4 regions of the Sporosarcina sp. FSL K6-6792 genome follow, and region 2 is predicted to be linked to each of the others. Evidence: riboswitches for the same ligand, from Rfam matches in the RefSeq annotation. Region 2 holds a riboswitch; each other region holds the start of a gene.

Region 1 (3,808 bases), 390 kb from region 2:
TACCATTATCGAGATGTATTGATAAGTAGGGATGCGACTCTGTCGCATCCCTACTTATTCTTTCGGTAATCGCATTGTTTTTGTTCATTTGCCGCTCTCGAAAGACATTGATACAAGAAGTGCCGAAGCTTTTTTGGACGAAAGAATGGCTAGCTTCTCACCTAGAGATTAGCGGTCAAAGATATAATTTTGACCGCTCAATCCTTCTCTATAGTATCTCCATATTTATTTTAAGGAATTGTCAATTTCCTATAAGGCATCACATAATCTTTGCAAAAGTAAGCAAAGAACGCAATGTACAACGTGCGAGAGTGCCCGAAATTGCATCTTCGGGCACTTACAATCTCTATAGAAAGTCATCTTTTCTATTCTTTCAAAGCACCTGCCCCACGGTAATAATATCGTAATTAATTCGGCGAAAGCGGGCCGAAAATAGTAAAGGGTTATAGCGGTTTTCAAGCCCTGCTCGCTATCGTATTATGCAAGTCAATAATTAATCGACAGACGTGATTGTTTAATGAAGTAAAATTGCCGATCTCACTTTGACGTCCAGGTACCAATAGGCGCCCAGGTGTTTTTTCTGTTATAATGGCGAAAATGGAGGCGTTGCGGTATGGGATTAGTTTATTACGGTTATCCAAAGTGCGGGACATGCAGGAAAGCAAAAAAATGGCTTGAGACGAACAACTTGGACTTTCAGGAAGTGAACATAGCGGAAGCTCCTCCTTCAGTAGAAGAACTTGGCAAAATGATTGCGGCATCGGATTTGGAGTTGAAAAAGTTTTTCAACGTTAGTGGGACGAAATATAGAGAGCTAAACTTGAAAGACAAATTGCTCACAATGACAGATGAAGAGAAAATTAGCTTGCTGTCATCTGACGGTATGTTGATTAAGAGACCAATTGTCTTCGGTGATGGTAAGGTGACTGTCGGATTCAAGGAAGAAGAGTTCGACAAAGTATGGACTAACTGATTTCCTATCTTGTCTTTATTCGAGAAATATGACAGAATTGAAGAGAATGAAACTATTTATTTGGAGGGATACGGAATGAGCACACCAAAAGATCTGCGTTATTCTGAAGAGCATGAATGGGTAAAAGACGAAGGTGGTAACTACCGCATTGGTATTACTCACTTTGCACAATCTGAACTAGGCGATATCGTATTCGTTGAACTTCCATCTGTCGGAGATGACATCAAAGCGGACGAGCCTTTCGGAAGCGTTGAATCTGTTAAGACAGTATCAGAACTTTATGCACCAATCAGCGGAAAAGTAATTGAAGTGAATGAAGGACTTGAAGACAGCCCTGAATTTGTCAATGAATCACCGTATGAAAATGCATGGATGATCGTTGTTGAACCTTCAAATGTTTCTGAACTGGATGAACTTATGTCAGCTGAAGCGTATGAAAAAATGACTGTCGGAGAATAACTAAGACAAGGCGCCGGTACTTTTCCGGCGTTTTTTGCATCTTTATATAAAAAAGAGCGAAGGAGGGGCTTCTTGTGTCGGATGAAAGAGTAATTATCGTCGAGGGCGGTTCGGATAAGAAACGTTTGGCACGAATACTTGTTGAGCCTGTCGAAATTATTTGTACGAACGGCACAGTAAGTCCTTATCGGCTTGAAGAATTGCTTGCACCTTACGAAGAACATGAACTATTTGTCTTCGTTGATGCGGATGAAGATGGAGAAAAGACCCGTGTTTTATTCAAAAGAGAGTTCCCGGCAGCAATCCATTTGTACACAGAAAAGGTTTATCGGGAAGTGGAGACGACCCCATACAAAGTGTTGGCTACAATACTACAAGGTGCGGATTTTAAAATCCGACCGGAATTTCTAATTTAAAGGATGTAGAATTAATGGAAACTTGGACACGCGAACAATGGGAGATGGCTTTGAAAGAGTCTTCAGTGGCAGCGTTTTATTTATATACACCAATGTGTGGAACTTGTGCAGTCGCATCTAAAATGATGGACGTTATTACCGTCATGAGACCGGGAATACCAATCGGGAAAGCGGATTTGAATTACGTACAAAATATTGCAATTGACTATGAAATCGAAAGCGTTCCTTGCCTTCTTATACAAAAGGATGGCGTTTTAACCCATAAAATTTATGCATTTCAATCAGTACCGTATCTACTTGAAGAAATAGATTGACAATAGATATGGAACTTTGATATACTTCGTCTTAACATTCAATTGAATAGGTCACTCTTATTAAGAGAGGTGGAGGGATAGTGCCCTGCGAAGCCCGGCAACCGTCACGTAAGTGAAATGGTGCCAAGTCACACAAAGCATACGCTTTGAAAGATGAGAGATTGGACAACGTTTATTTTCGATAACGTCAAGCCTTTCTGCCCGTCTGCAGGAAGGCTTTTTTGTATTGAAAAGCGGAAGGCGCCGCTCAGCTCCGACAGGCACAAGTCAGATTGCGAAGGGGGCATACCTAAGCCACCACAGCGAACTGCCTTGTGACCCGAGGGGGGGCGCCTGAAGCTAAACAAAATTAGTAACAAAACAATTTTTCTGAGGTGAAAAAAATGATTTATTTAACGGATATAAATAAACGATACGGTGAAGGGCCAGGCAGTATTTCAGCAGTCGAAAATGTATCGCTTGAAATTACTGACGGTGAGATTTTTGGAGTCATCGGCTATAGTGGGGCAGGAAAAAGTACGTTGATTCGACTACTGAACGGTCTTGAAATGCCAACGTCAGGTAGTGTTAAAATAGGAAGTCTAGAAATATCAGCAATTAAAGGTAAAGAGCTAAGGGAAGCACGACAAAAAGTGAGTATGATTTTCCAACACTTTAACTTACTGTGGTCTAGAACAGTGAAGGAGAATATCGCTTTCCCTCTTGAAATCGCGGGTGTACGAAAAGCCGAGCGTGATAAGAAAGTGGCGGAACTGATTGAATTAGTTGGTTTGGCTGGTCGTGAAAATGCATATCCATCCGAATTGTCTGGAGGTCAGAAACAGCGCGTAGGGATTGCTCGTGCGCTTGCAAACGACCCTGAAGTCCTTCTTTGTGACGAAGCGACTTCAGCCCTTGATCCAGAAACAACGGATTCAATACTAGACCTTCTAACAGGAATTAATGAACGACTTGGACTGACAATTGTGCTTATCACACATGAAATGCACGTTATCCGGAAAATTTGCCACAGAGTTGCAGTTATGGAGGCAGGGAAAGTTGTTGAGTTGGGAGATGTCCTGGATGTGTTCCAATCACCGAAGGAACCGATCACAAAGCGGTTTGTCTCTCAAGTGACGGAACCCGTGGAGGCGAAGCAGGCAATGGCGCATATTAAGGAAGAATTTCCTGCCGGCACGCTTATCAAGCTTGTATTTGTAGGGGAGCGGACAGAACAACCTGTGCTCGCAAGTCTTATTCGGAAATTCACTGTCGATGTGAATATCGTGCAGGGAAACATATCCCATACACATGGCGGGGCATACGGCACACTGATACTTCAGCTGCTTGGAGATTCCTCAATCATTGAGGAAGCAATTCAATACCTCAATGAAAATGATGTTCAGACGGAGGTGATCGGTAATGACTGAAAACCTTTTTCCGAATGTCGACTGGACTAAAATGTGGGAAGCAACAGTGGAAACACTCTATATGACTGCGGTTTCTACATTGTTCACTTTAGTTATTGGGTTAGGACTTGGAATTTTACTCTTCCTATCTAGTCCCGGTCAACTTTGGTCGAATAAGTTGGTCAATATTATATCAGGAGCATTCGTCAATATTTTTAGATCCATTCCGTTTATCATATTAATCATTTTACTTATTCC
Region 2 (3,808 bases):
ACGGTCTTCACTTTCCAATAAGCCAACACGTATATATCCTTCACCATACTTTCCGAAAGCATGGCCCGGTGCTACGGCAATGTCTGCTTTGTCTAATAGTAACTTGGTGAATGATTCGCTTGTATATCCTTCTGGTACAGGTAACCAAGCGAAGAAAGATGCAGCGGGCGCGATGACATCCCAACCGATTCGTTTACATTCGGAAATTAAGACATTCCGGCGGCTTTCGTAAAGTGAAACGAGCTCATCCACACAATCCTGGCTTCCCGATAATGCCTCTGTTGCTGCGCGCTGAATTGCTGGGAATATATCTATGAATAAATGATCCTGCAATAAGCTGATTGCTTCGATAATATCGGCATTACCGATGGCAAAACCGACCCGCCATCCCGCCATATTATACGTTTTTGACAATGTGTACATTTCAATTCCAACTTCTTTTGCACCTTCTGCTTGCAAGAAACTGACAGGTTTAGCACCGTCAAAACCGATTCCACCATAGGCAAAGTCATGCAAAATTGCAATATCATTGGCTTTTGCCAAAGCAATCGTTTCTTCAAAAAATGGAAGTGTGGCGGTTGCGCTTGTTGGGTTATTTGGATAGTTCAAATACATTAATTTTGCTTGCTTCTTTTGTTCATCGGAGAGAGCAGAGTAATCAGGTAAAAAATCGTTTTCTGCAAGTAATGGCATTAAATTGTATTTAATATTGGCTAAGCTTACACTCGATAAATAATCGGGATATCCCGGATCCGGCAATAAAAGTAATTCATCTTCGTTCATAATCGCGAGGGGTAACTCGACCAATCCCGGTTTTGTTCCAAATAGAATCGCTACTTCTGTTTTAGGATCAATATGAACATCGTATTCTCGTTTATAAAAGTCAGCAACAGCCTGTTTTAATTCGGCAGTCCCTCTGAATGGGGAGTATCCATGTGTTGTTGGATCTTCAACTGCTTCTTGGAGTGCTTTTATAATATGTGGAGGTGTCGGTTGATCGGGATTTCCACGCCCCAAGTTAATAACGTCGCGTCCTTCAGAAAGTGCTTCTTGTACGTTTCGAACAAGTGATGCGAAAAAGTGCGGTGGTAGGTTCTTGAGTCGATTTGATAGTGCCATGTAATAACCTCTCTTCTATGTAATCCAATCTTTAGTGTAAAAGAGTAAGATAGTATAAGTTTTTCACTTGGAGCAGTATCTAGACTCCAGCGCCTTACCCCTCGAGTCGCTTCGGTCCTTAAGTTAAAGGCAAAGAGCGCCTTTCTCTTGAGGCCCTCCAGCGCTTGTCGGGTCTACCAAGGCGCTTGCGCTTTTCTTGTTGTCTAGCTCCAGGCGCCAGCCGCTCTGAGGCCCAAAGGATGTGGGTCACCTAGCCATTGCCGCAGGACGCGGCGTACTTAGGCTAGGTTCCTTGAAAGCAATCCAGCTATGTGGCCAAAGAGCGCCACGTCGTGCCTGCAAGGAAGCAGGTATGCAGTCGTTGCGACAGGACGTCGCGCTCTTAGACTGCCTTCCCCTGGATCGACTTATGCCTGTCACGTCTAGACGGCGCCTTCCGCTTTTCTTATTGTCAGTATACATGGAATGAAATGAAAATGATAATAAATTGTTATATATCAGAACATATTATGTTGACAATCTTATTGAGACATACTAATATGAAACTTATCAATCAAAATAATTACATAATGGTACTTATCAAGAGAGACTGAGGGATAGGCCCGATGACGTCCAGCAACCCCTTGCGTAATGTAAGGAAGGTGCTAACTCCTACAGAGTGAATTTCATTCTGAAAGATGAGCTGAAACCTTTTTATTTTCGGTGCTTCTTTCATATATGAGAGAAGCATTTTTATATGGTCAGACATCTGAGATTTCGTACTTCTATTTATAGAAAGAGGAGAATTGCATGATTCAAATTCAAAACGTATCAAAAGTATACAAAACAAAAGAGAGAATCGTGACTGGTGTTGATAATGTCTCACTCGACATTAACACAGGAGAAATTTTCGGAATCGTAGGTTACTCAGGTGCAGGGAAGAGTTCTCTTATCCGTTGTCTAAATTTGTTGGAAAAACCAACGAGCGGAACGATCTTAGTAGATGGATTAAATTTGATGAAGTTACGGGGGAATAATCTCCGTCAGGCACGTCTGAAAATAGGAATGATTTTTCAACACTTTTATTTAATCAGCCAAAAGACAGTATATGAAAATATAGCATTTGCTTTACGGGCAGCCAAAACGCCTGCCGATAAAATTAACGCTCGGGTAACGGACTTACTAGAAATGGTTGGCCTCTCTGATAAACGGGATGTTTATCCTGCGCAGCTGAGTGGTGGCCAGAAGCAGCGGGTAGGTATTGCCCGAGCACTAGCGAATAATCCTTCAGTGTTACTGTGTGATGAAGCAACATCTGCATTAGATCCAAATACGACGCTATCTATTTTAAGGCTGTTGAAGAAAATAAATAAAGAATTGAAGATTACAATCGTTCTAATAACACATGAGATGAATGTCGTGAAAGAAATTTGTGATCGCATGGCAATTATGCAAGATGGAAAAGTGATTGAAGAAGGACAAGTATATGATATATTTTCAAATCCACAAGAAGAATTGACAAAGGAATTTATCAGTAGTGTTGTGTCATTTGATGTACCGGAAATGATTTTGAGCAAGTGTACGGGCAAACTGGTCAAGGTCATGTTTAAAGGTGATGTTGCAGGCGATGGAATTATCTCAGATACTGTGCAGAAATTTACTATACAAGGTAATTTCCTACACGGCTCCATTGAATATATTCAAGAAAGGCCACTCGGTACTTTCCTGATGGAACTAAAAGGCGAGGATGACGAAATAGAAAAGGCAATTGCCTATATGTCATCACGAGCTGCTCAAGTGGAGGTAATTGACAATGGGAATTGATTTACAACACGTTATAGAGTTAATGCCTGATATTACAAAAGCATTTGGTGAAACACTTTATATGATAAGTATTTCTCTCGTTATTGCACTTGTTATTGGGCTTCCGCTAGGGATTTTGCTGTTCACTACCGATAAAGGATTATTTTTAGAAAATCGGGCATTGAACTCAGTTATTGGCTTTATCGTCAATATGGTCCGTTCTGTGCCGTTTATTATTTTACTCGTCGCGTTAATCCCTTTAACGATTTTAATAGTAGGTACTCCGATTGGCCCTGGGGCTGCTAGTGTTTCATTATCTGCGGCAGCAATTCCTTTTTTCGCAAGAATTGTGGAGACTTCACTAAGGGAGATTGATAAAGGTGTTATCGAAGCTGCAATCGCTGTTGGTGCAACTCCGTGGATGATTATCAAAGATGTACTATTGCCTGAAGCAAAAACAAGTATTATTCAAGGCGTGACACTTACTGTAATTAGTTTAGTCGCCTATTCAGCAATGGCTGGTGTTGTTGGTGGTGGCGGAATCGGGGATTTAGCAATTCGATTCGGCTACTATCGTTACGACAATACAATAATGGTAGTGACCGTGGTGATATTAATACTATTTGTACAAGTAATTCAATTTGCAGGAGATCGGATTTCAAAAGTAATTGATAAACGATGATGGGGAGAGAGAAAATTATGAAAAAGTTTCTATTAGTTGTATTAGTACTTATAGTTGGAACCGCACTAGCTGCTTGTGGTGGCAAAGAAAAAGCTTCGGATGACAAATCTGTGAAAATTGGTGCAACCGCTGGACCATATAGTGATATGTTGAAAAAGGCGATTATTCCTGGACTTGAAGAAAAGGGATATAAAGTTGAACTAATTGAGTTTAGTGATTATATCC
Region 3 (3,808 bases), 1.3 Mb from region 2:
TTCGAAGTAACAACACCAAGGACAACCTTCGCTCCGCCGTTTGGCACATGATCCAACGGTTTAAAGTCTCCTGAACGCTCGTCATCATATTCAAGGAAGAAGCCATCCACTTTTTCTTTTGCAAGAAGTGTGGGTGCAATCAGTGCGTAGCTTCCCTCAAACGCCCACGTCGATTGGTAATTTCCGCGACATAGGTGTGTTGTTACGAAAAGATCTTCAGGTTTATCTTCCAAAACACCATTAATGACGCGTAGTGCCAAGTCGATTAGTTGTTCTCTTGAATAGGCTCCGTCGTTAAATGGGATATTCGGTGCAGAAAGCCCCGCAATATAAACATCATCCAACTGCAAGTAGCGTACACCAGCTTCGTAAAATGCTTTCAAAGCATCTTTGTATGCTTGAATAACATCATTGGCAAATTCTTCAATGTCAGGGTAAATCGTTTCATCACGAATTCCGATATTAAAGAGCTGATTCGGACTTGGAATCGTTTGTTTCGCAACGGCACGGCCGCCTACGATTTCATTAAACTCAACAAAGTCTTGAATGAATGGATGATTAGGGTCAAACGAAATCTTGCCTGTGTTTCGAACGTTATATCGTTCTGTTTCAATACCATCAAATACGTAGCCAGTCTCTGGCACATATCCTTCAATTCCGTTCAAATGCTCCAAGAAGTCTAAATGCCACCACGTACGTCTAAATTCACCGTCTGTTACAAGTTCCAAACCAACTTCAATTTGCTTATCAACAACCCGTTTAATTTCCTGTGTTTCTACTTCTCGTAATTGTTGTGCAGTAACTACGCCTTCTTTGAAGTCTTTGCGCGCTTTATGCAAATTATCTGGTCGTAGTAAACTTCCAACATGATCTGCTCTGAATGGTGCTTGCGTTAGTGTTGTCGATTGATTTGTCATGGTATATTCCTTCTTTCTGTTTTAGGAGTAAATTACGGTTTTATTAGGTCAGGAGTGCAAATGAGCAGATCCTCTTTCTTTTCTTATGGCTAGTACGCGAATGAGCGGATTCTCTTGTTTTCTTACGATAGGAACGCAAATGAGCGGGCCCTTTTTCTTTTCTTACGGTAGGATCGCGAATGAGCGTACTGGGAATCCCGATGCTTTTTCCGGCTTCGGAACGATGTTAAAAATGACCGCGCCTTTTGAGGGCACTTTATCTAAGTTTGTTAATAGCTCGATTTGGTAGGTATCTTGTTCAAGAACATAATATTCGCCTAACAGAGATTGGTTCTTTTGAAAATCAATGGCTGAATCCGTATCGAAAGTTTCATGACCGACAGCCTTTACTTTTCTTTCATCAAATAAAAACTTCAAAGCAGCAAGGCCCCAACCCGGTATACGATTATTCCCATCGGCATCTTTATTGCAAAATGCCTCATTATCCGGCCAGCGTTTGCCCCAATCTGTGCGTAATGCCACAAATGTACCAGCCTCAATTTGCCCGTGCTGAGCTTCAAACTTCAGAATGTCTTCGACAGTTAATGTAAAATCATGGTTTGCATCAGATTCTTTCGATTTATCGATGACCACCAGCGGTAATACCAATTCTTTCAAACCCAATTCATCCAAGTATCTTGTATCACGAACGAAGTGAATTGGTGCATCAATATGTGTGCCGTACTGTCCCGCAAATTTAAAGCTCTGTGCGAAAAATCCATCATCGTGATCAAATAATGTTGTAAACTCTGCTGCATCAAATGCTGAAAAACGGGGTGAGTCAGGCCCGAAAGTATGTGTTAAATCGACCCATTCTTTCTTTTTTAATAAAGCAATTGCATTGATTAATTCATTTGACACAATAAGTCTCCCTTCATTTTTTGAAGGTAACTTTAATCTCCAGAAAGAACAAAATCAAAGGGCGGTCGGAGCCTAGACGAAATAAAAAACCTCTTCTAAATTTCAAGAAGAGGTTTTGGCGAATTCGCTATTTGCTCTTCTCATCTCCAAGCAGTAAGCATTACACTTACGCTTCTGGAATTAGCACAGTACTTTTACAAGTCTGTTGCTGAGGTATCATCGGGCCAGTCCCTACACCTCTCTGGATAAGAAAGTTACGTATTTAGTTGTTAATTAGTACAATACAGTCTTCCGAATAGATTGTCAATACACAAAACATGAATTATTTAGATTATACTAGTTTTTACAATGAAACATTTTATGTAAAAAGTAGAAATGGCATTGAAATGATACACGACACAATGTAAAAAACCCACAACTTGCGTGGGCTTTTCCATAACAAATTATTTAATGTTTCATCTCACTCCGCAATTTCCGATGTTCACGGCGTGCGGGGCCTGTTTCAAATAGACTCTTTTCAGCTTCTGTTTCCGGATAAATACCCGGCACAGGAGTAGGCTTATTATTTTCATCCATGGCAACCATCGTTAGGAAGGATTCGGTTGTTAGTTTTGTTTCGCCTGTAAGCAGGTTCATTGAATGGACCGATACAAATACTTCCATCGATGTACGGCCAGTTGACGTGACAATTGCCTCAAGTTCAAGTACATCTCCAACACGCGCCGACGATACAAAATCGACTGAATCGATTGAAGCAGTTACAACCGCTGTTTTTGAATGTTTCATTGCCGTGATATCAGCGATTTCATCTATATACGCGAGAACTTTTCCACCGAAAATTGTCTGCAGATGATTGGTATCGGGCGGCAGTACTAGCTTCGTCTGGATTGTTCGTGATTGGCCCATTGGTCTTTTTTCTTGCATACGACAAACTCCTTTGTAGTAGAACATATTCAATTTGTGATAAAAGGAAACTTTTCCATCAATCATTCCGTATATATAGTATACACATACTGGGGGAAGATTAATGCTGAAATTTATTGATAAATACTATGAAAAAATCACCTGGTCGATTATATTACTTGGACTTATTTTATTCTTTGTAGCAAATGACTATCTATCACTCGTTTTATTTTTATATCTACTTATAAGAGCTTTAAAATCTAGGGATTCCATCCGTAAGACACTTCGGACAACGCCTCTGAGTACTATGGTTATTTATGTGCTCGGTATGATTGTACTTCTTATAGCGCTGGTTTTCATCATGCTTTATTCAGGGGATTTCATAAAGAAGTATAACATTCCAGTTTTCTTGCAATACATTTACATCGCTGTTGTCCTAGTCGGTTCGATGTTTCTCTATACCTGGTTGATGGATTTTTTAATAAAAAAATGGAGTAAAAAAAGGGTATCGAAGTGATGTAAAACTTCAAACCCAAAGAGGACACCCCTCATTGGAGTGTCCTCTTAAACTATTTCTGCCAACAACGCGTATACACGCTTCATCTCTTCCTGCATCGTCCACTGATCAACGGCAAGCCATCTACAATGGATTGCATTTCCTTCAAGCCTTGTCATACCAGCTTTTAAACCTTCTTCGACCCGCAATGTTTCTTGTATTGCGCGGACGTCGACATCTGTGGCTTTCGGCGATACGAGCCAGATTGAACCGATATACATTGCAGTTTCTAGTACACCGATATCACCAAGTGCCGTTTCTTTTGGTGAGAAATGCAGAGAGTCGAAAGCAATTAATTCATCCTCGACAAAAATTTTGAAATTCGTATGGAACGATTGATAATCAAATATCTCACCGCGCTTTTCACGTCCTGGGGCAACGATTTCACCCCATAATATGGTTGCATCGCGTGCGATTCGAAGTGTCGTGTCACCTCGGAATTTTGCATCTACAAACGGAATAATTACTTCTGGCATCCATTCAAGGCGTGCCCCTTCTCCGAGTTCGATGTTAATGGTCTGTACACAAGTGT
Region 4 (3,808 bases), 800 kb from region 2:
TCGTATTGAAAACCAGGATTCCAGCGATTAATTAATGTACCACCATGCGGTTGACTCAAACTCATTTAAATTCCCCCATTTTCATTAGCATTATGCAAGCCACACTCTGTCTTCGCCTGATTTGCCCAGCGCCCTGACCTCGACCCCGTCGTTGTATCCCCTTTGAATGTGCAGTGTGAACAACCGATACTGGGATAGCCTTGGTCATGGAGTGGATTATAAGGCAAATTATGTTTTTTTACATAATCCCAAATATCAATCCACGTCCAATGAATCAGCGGGCAAATTTTAACCGATTGAAAGGTTTCATCTTTGTTCACAAAGTTTGTCTGACTTCTTGATGGTGATTGTTCGCGCCTAAGTCCGGATAACCAAGCGGTCGTACCGCTCATTGCTTCACGGAGTGGAATTACTTTCCTCATATGACAACAACGATCCGGCTGTCTTTCCCATAGTCGATCGCCATACTTGTCAGCTTGTTCCTCAACCGTTAAGCCGGGAGTCTTCATTTCAATTACAAGCTTTGGATAACGTTTCTTTACTTCATCGATTAAGGTATGCGTTTCTTGAAAATGAAATCCGGTTTCGAGAAAGACCACTTTAGCAGTTGGTTTTATTTGCGAGATTAAATCTATCATTACGATACCTTCAACCCCAAAACTACACGCATATACAAGTTCATCGTCGTATTCTCCGTAAGCCCATCGCAAGACGTTTAACGCACCTTTTGACTCGTCATCGATTGGAAAAACTTCACTAGTCTCAGCCCAAGATTTGTACGTCAACTTCGCCATACTAATCCCCCCTCTAAACTCAATAACTCTATTACATTATCTTTTTTTAAAAAAGGCGACTTTAATCTACTATTGATTAAAGTCGCCTCTAATTTTTTAGTCAGCGAATTGTTCGTATGTTCACGATTGTCCATTAGCTTCTGGATTTCCAGTCGGCATGTGATTAGCGTTTATATTAACTTTATTAATCCTATGTGTCAAGTAGGTTTAAATACATTCTATTCCTAAAACCCCAATATGTTACGCATTGAGTAATTTTTTTAGATATAGTTATTTTCTTTTAAATAAGAAACGATGACTTTGACAGACTCTACAATATTTAATTGATTGGTATCAATGATTATTTCCGGGTTAACAGGTTCTTCATAAGGAGCATCAATTCCTGTAAAGCCTTTAATTTCACCCAATCTTGCTTTCTTATAAAGCCCCTTCGGATCCCGTTCTTCACAAGTTTCTAAACTGGCCTTGACGTATATTTCGATAAACTCATCGGATTTGACAATTTCTCGCACCTGATCTCGATCTTCCTGATAAGGCGATATGAATGCTGTCAATGTGAATAAGCCAGCGTCGACCATAAGTTTTGAAACTTCACCGATTCTGCGAATATTTTCCGTCCGATCATTTGGACTAAACCCCAGATTCTTATTTAAACCGTGCCGGACATTATCTCCATCCAGTCGATAAGTGTGAATGCCTTTCGCGTGTAACTCTGTTTCTAGCGCTACTGAAACTGTTGATTTCCCTGACCCTGATAGCCCTGTGAACCAAAGAATAGCACTCTTATGGCCCTTTAGTTCTTGACGATTTTCTTTTGTTACCTCTGATTCATGCCAAACGATATTTGTAGACTCTGTCATTGTTTGCCCCCCTAAATCATTTGTTTCAGTTTAATTTTTATATACAAAAAAGACACCTTTTTCCGATTCAAATAATCGATTAGAAAGTTGCCTTTAGTTGTCTAATTAGCATGTATGAAATTGTTAAAATGATAAATGACTTACAACCTTTACAGTAAAGAAATAAAAAAACCACTTCTAAATAGAGCAAGAAGAGGTTAATAGAATCGAACACATATTACTCCTCTTATCTGCTAAACTTTCGTTTACTGGAATTGGCACAGTACTAAACAGTCTGTTGCCGAGGTTTCATCGGGCCAGTCCCTCAACCTCTCTAGATAAGATATAAACTATTAAGTTGAGACCAATACTACATTATCAAAAATTCAAAGTCAATGACTTATCAGAATTTATTTTCAATCATATCAGTTTAGTTGGAATTAAAGGCGATCTTCTTGCACATATAAAAGGCACTTTAAACTACTTTTCAGTGCGCTAGGAAATATGTTTGTTAACTCTCACTTAACCTTTCGTTGTTCTCATTGGTTTTCTCTATTTCCTTTTCATAATTATTTTTCCAATTAACAAGAAAGATTCCTGCAAATATTAGTAAGCCACCAAAAAGGATAGACCAGGTTAGTCTTTCATGGAGTAAAAACCATCCTGTGAGTACACCGAAGAATGGCGCTAAAAAAAGGAATGCACTAGTTCGTTCTTGATTACCTCTTTGGAGAAGATAAAACCAAATAGAAAACTGAATAATTGAAGCTGCAATGGTAAGCCATAACAAAATCAGGATAGATTGAGTAGTCATTTTAAAGAAAGTCTCTTCCAGTAGTAAGCTTCCCAGAAAGAGAATTAATCCACCAAAAAGCATTTGATAGGCTGTCATTACATACGTATCAAATTTGAAACCATGTATTTTTATCAATAGCGTAGCAATCGCCCATGAAACAGCCGACAAAAGCCCTAATATGGTACCGACTTTAAAGTCAAGATGTGAACCTAACGTGAGAAAAACCCCGATAAAACCTAACAGTACACCTATCCATTGCTGAATATGGTAACGCGATTTTAAAAAAAGCGTCCCAAAAACGACAACGAGTAAAGGATTCATAAACGTTAGGATAGACGTCTCTCCAGAAGTGATTGTACGCAGTGCCATAAATATACAGCCCATTACAAAAGCTGTTTGGAAAAGTCCAATTAGAACAAGCCACAACCAGTCGATTGCTTTTACTGGATGTGGCTTGTTTAAGATTTTAACGATAGTTGCCATAATAATCCCTGCAAGCGTAAAACGCAGAGCGACTAATAGGAGTGGAGATGAATAGGCTAACCCTAACTTCCCTATTGTAAAAGAAGAACCCATTAGTCCAGTCGTCAAAATCACTAACAAGCAAAAACTGATTCGATTCATCCGGTCCCCACCCCCACCCCATTATTACTATAAAACGTTTAAAAGAAAATGCTGATCAATTGATTTCACTTTAAGTTTTCAAAGAATACACGGATAACGTCGGCTCCGCCTAAGAAGGTCCCCAACGTTCCTCCCAAGTTAGTCAAAACGATTACCAACAAGACCCGTGTCACCTTATTTGCCCAAAAACCTTTAATCGTAAAAACATCTGCAGAAAGCGTTTCAAAATCACCAACACTTGGGCGGCGAAAAAATGCTTGAACAATTCCTGAAACCCAACCGGCCGCTATCAGTGGATGCAAGGTAGTAATAGGGGCTGATACAAAGGCCGCTAAAATGGCCAGCGGGTGTCCAAGAGCCACCGCAGCACCAATAGCTGACAGGCTACCTGTCCATAAGACCCAGCTTAACGCTTGATCGAAACCGGCAGATGGATTTGCGATAAAGGTGTAGGCGATAATTGATAATAGAAGAATCGGAATTGCCCATCCGATAATTTTTGGGATTTTTGATTTTGGTGGTGTTTGCGCTAATGCGACTAAATCATGGTCATTATAGATTTCTTTTGTAATCCCTGGAACATGTGCTGCACCAATGACTGCAACGACCTTTTTACCTGGTGCATCTTTGATTTTCTGTGCTAAATACTGGTCTCTCTCATCGATTAAGGGCGTCTTTAACCTTGGAAATGATTCCGTAAAGTCAGTTAGAACGGCATTTAGCGTGTCCTTTGATTTCATTTTCTCCAATTCTTC

What was found. Region 2 has a riboswitch for S-adenosylmethionine ahead of MKZ26_RS07435 (methionine ABC transporter ATP-binding protein). Riboswitches for the same ligand answer to the same signal wherever they lie in the genome.
Region 1: another riboswitch for S-adenosylmethionine. It lies ahead of MKZ26_RS09405 (methionine ABC transporter ATP-binding protein); the one in region 2 lies ahead of MKZ26_RS07435 (methionine ABC transporter ATP-binding protein).
Region 3: another riboswitch for S-adenosylmethionine. It lies ahead of MKZ26_RS14180 (cyclase family protein); the one in region 2 lies ahead of MKZ26_RS07435 (methionine ABC transporter ATP-binding protein).
Region 4: another riboswitch for S-adenosylmethionine. It lies ahead of cysC (adenylyl-sulfate kinase); the one in region 2 lies ahead of MKZ26_RS07435 (methionine ABC transporter ATP-binding protein).

The regions. Positions count from the first base shown of each region.
Region 1 is NZ_JBBOSA010000001.1:1,948,794-1,952,601, reverse strand. It holds gene MKZ26_RS09430 (hypothetical protein) at 1-88, opposite strand, end outside; gene MKZ26_RS09425 (arsenate reductase family protein) at 614-973, shown strand; gene gcvH (glycine cleavage system protein GcvH) at 1,049-1,432, shown strand; gene MKZ26_RS09415 (toprim domain-containing protein) at 1,507-1,848, shown strand; gene MKZ26_RS09410 (thioredoxin family protein) at 1,863-2,162, shown strand; SAM riboswitch class I at 2,217-2,322, shown strand; gene MKZ26_RS09405 (methionine ABC transporter ATP-binding protein) at 2,546-3,571, shown strand; gene MKZ26_RS09400 (methionine ABC transporter permease) at 3,564-3,808, shown strand, end outside.
Region 2 is NZ_JBBOSA010000001.1:1,561,046-1,564,853, reverse strand. It holds gene MKZ26_RS07440 (pyridoxal phosphate-dependent aminotransferase) at 1-1,119, opposite strand, end outside; SAM riboswitch class I at 1,693-1,803, shown strand; gene MKZ26_RS07435 (methionine ABC transporter ATP-binding protein) at 1,909-2,922, shown strand; gene MKZ26_RS07430 (methionine ABC transporter permease) at 2,912-3,583, shown strand; gene MKZ26_RS07425 (MetQ/NlpA family ABC transporter substrate-binding protein) at 3,601-3,808, shown strand, end outside.
Region 3 is NZ_JBBOSA010000001.1:2,894,902-2,898,709, forward strand. It holds gene MKZ26_RS14175 (5-methyltetrahydropteroyltriglutamate--homocysteine S-methyltransferase) at 1-917, opposite strand, end outside; gene MKZ26_RS14180 (cyclase family protein) at 1,080-1,817, opposite strand; SAM riboswitch class I at 1,955-2,069, opposite strand; gene MKZ26_RS14185 (acyl-CoA thioesterase) at 2,265-2,741, opposite strand; gene MKZ26_RS14190 (hypothetical protein) at 2,845-3,237, shown strand; gene MKZ26_RS14195 (urease accessory protein UreD) at 3,285-3,808, opposite strand, start outside.
Region 4 is NZ_JBBOSA010000001.1:759,114-762,921, forward strand. It holds gene sat (sulfate adenylyltransferase) at 1-65, opposite strand, end outside; gene MKZ26_RS03810 (phosphoadenylyl-sulfate reductase) at 66-794, opposite strand; gene cysC (adenylyl-sulfate kinase) at 1,055-1,654, opposite strand; SAM riboswitch class I at 1,878-1,978, opposite strand; gene MKZ26_RS03820 (DMT family transporter) at 2,145-3,053, opposite strand; gene MKZ26_RS03825 (TraB/GumN family protein) at 3,119-3,808, opposite strand, start outside.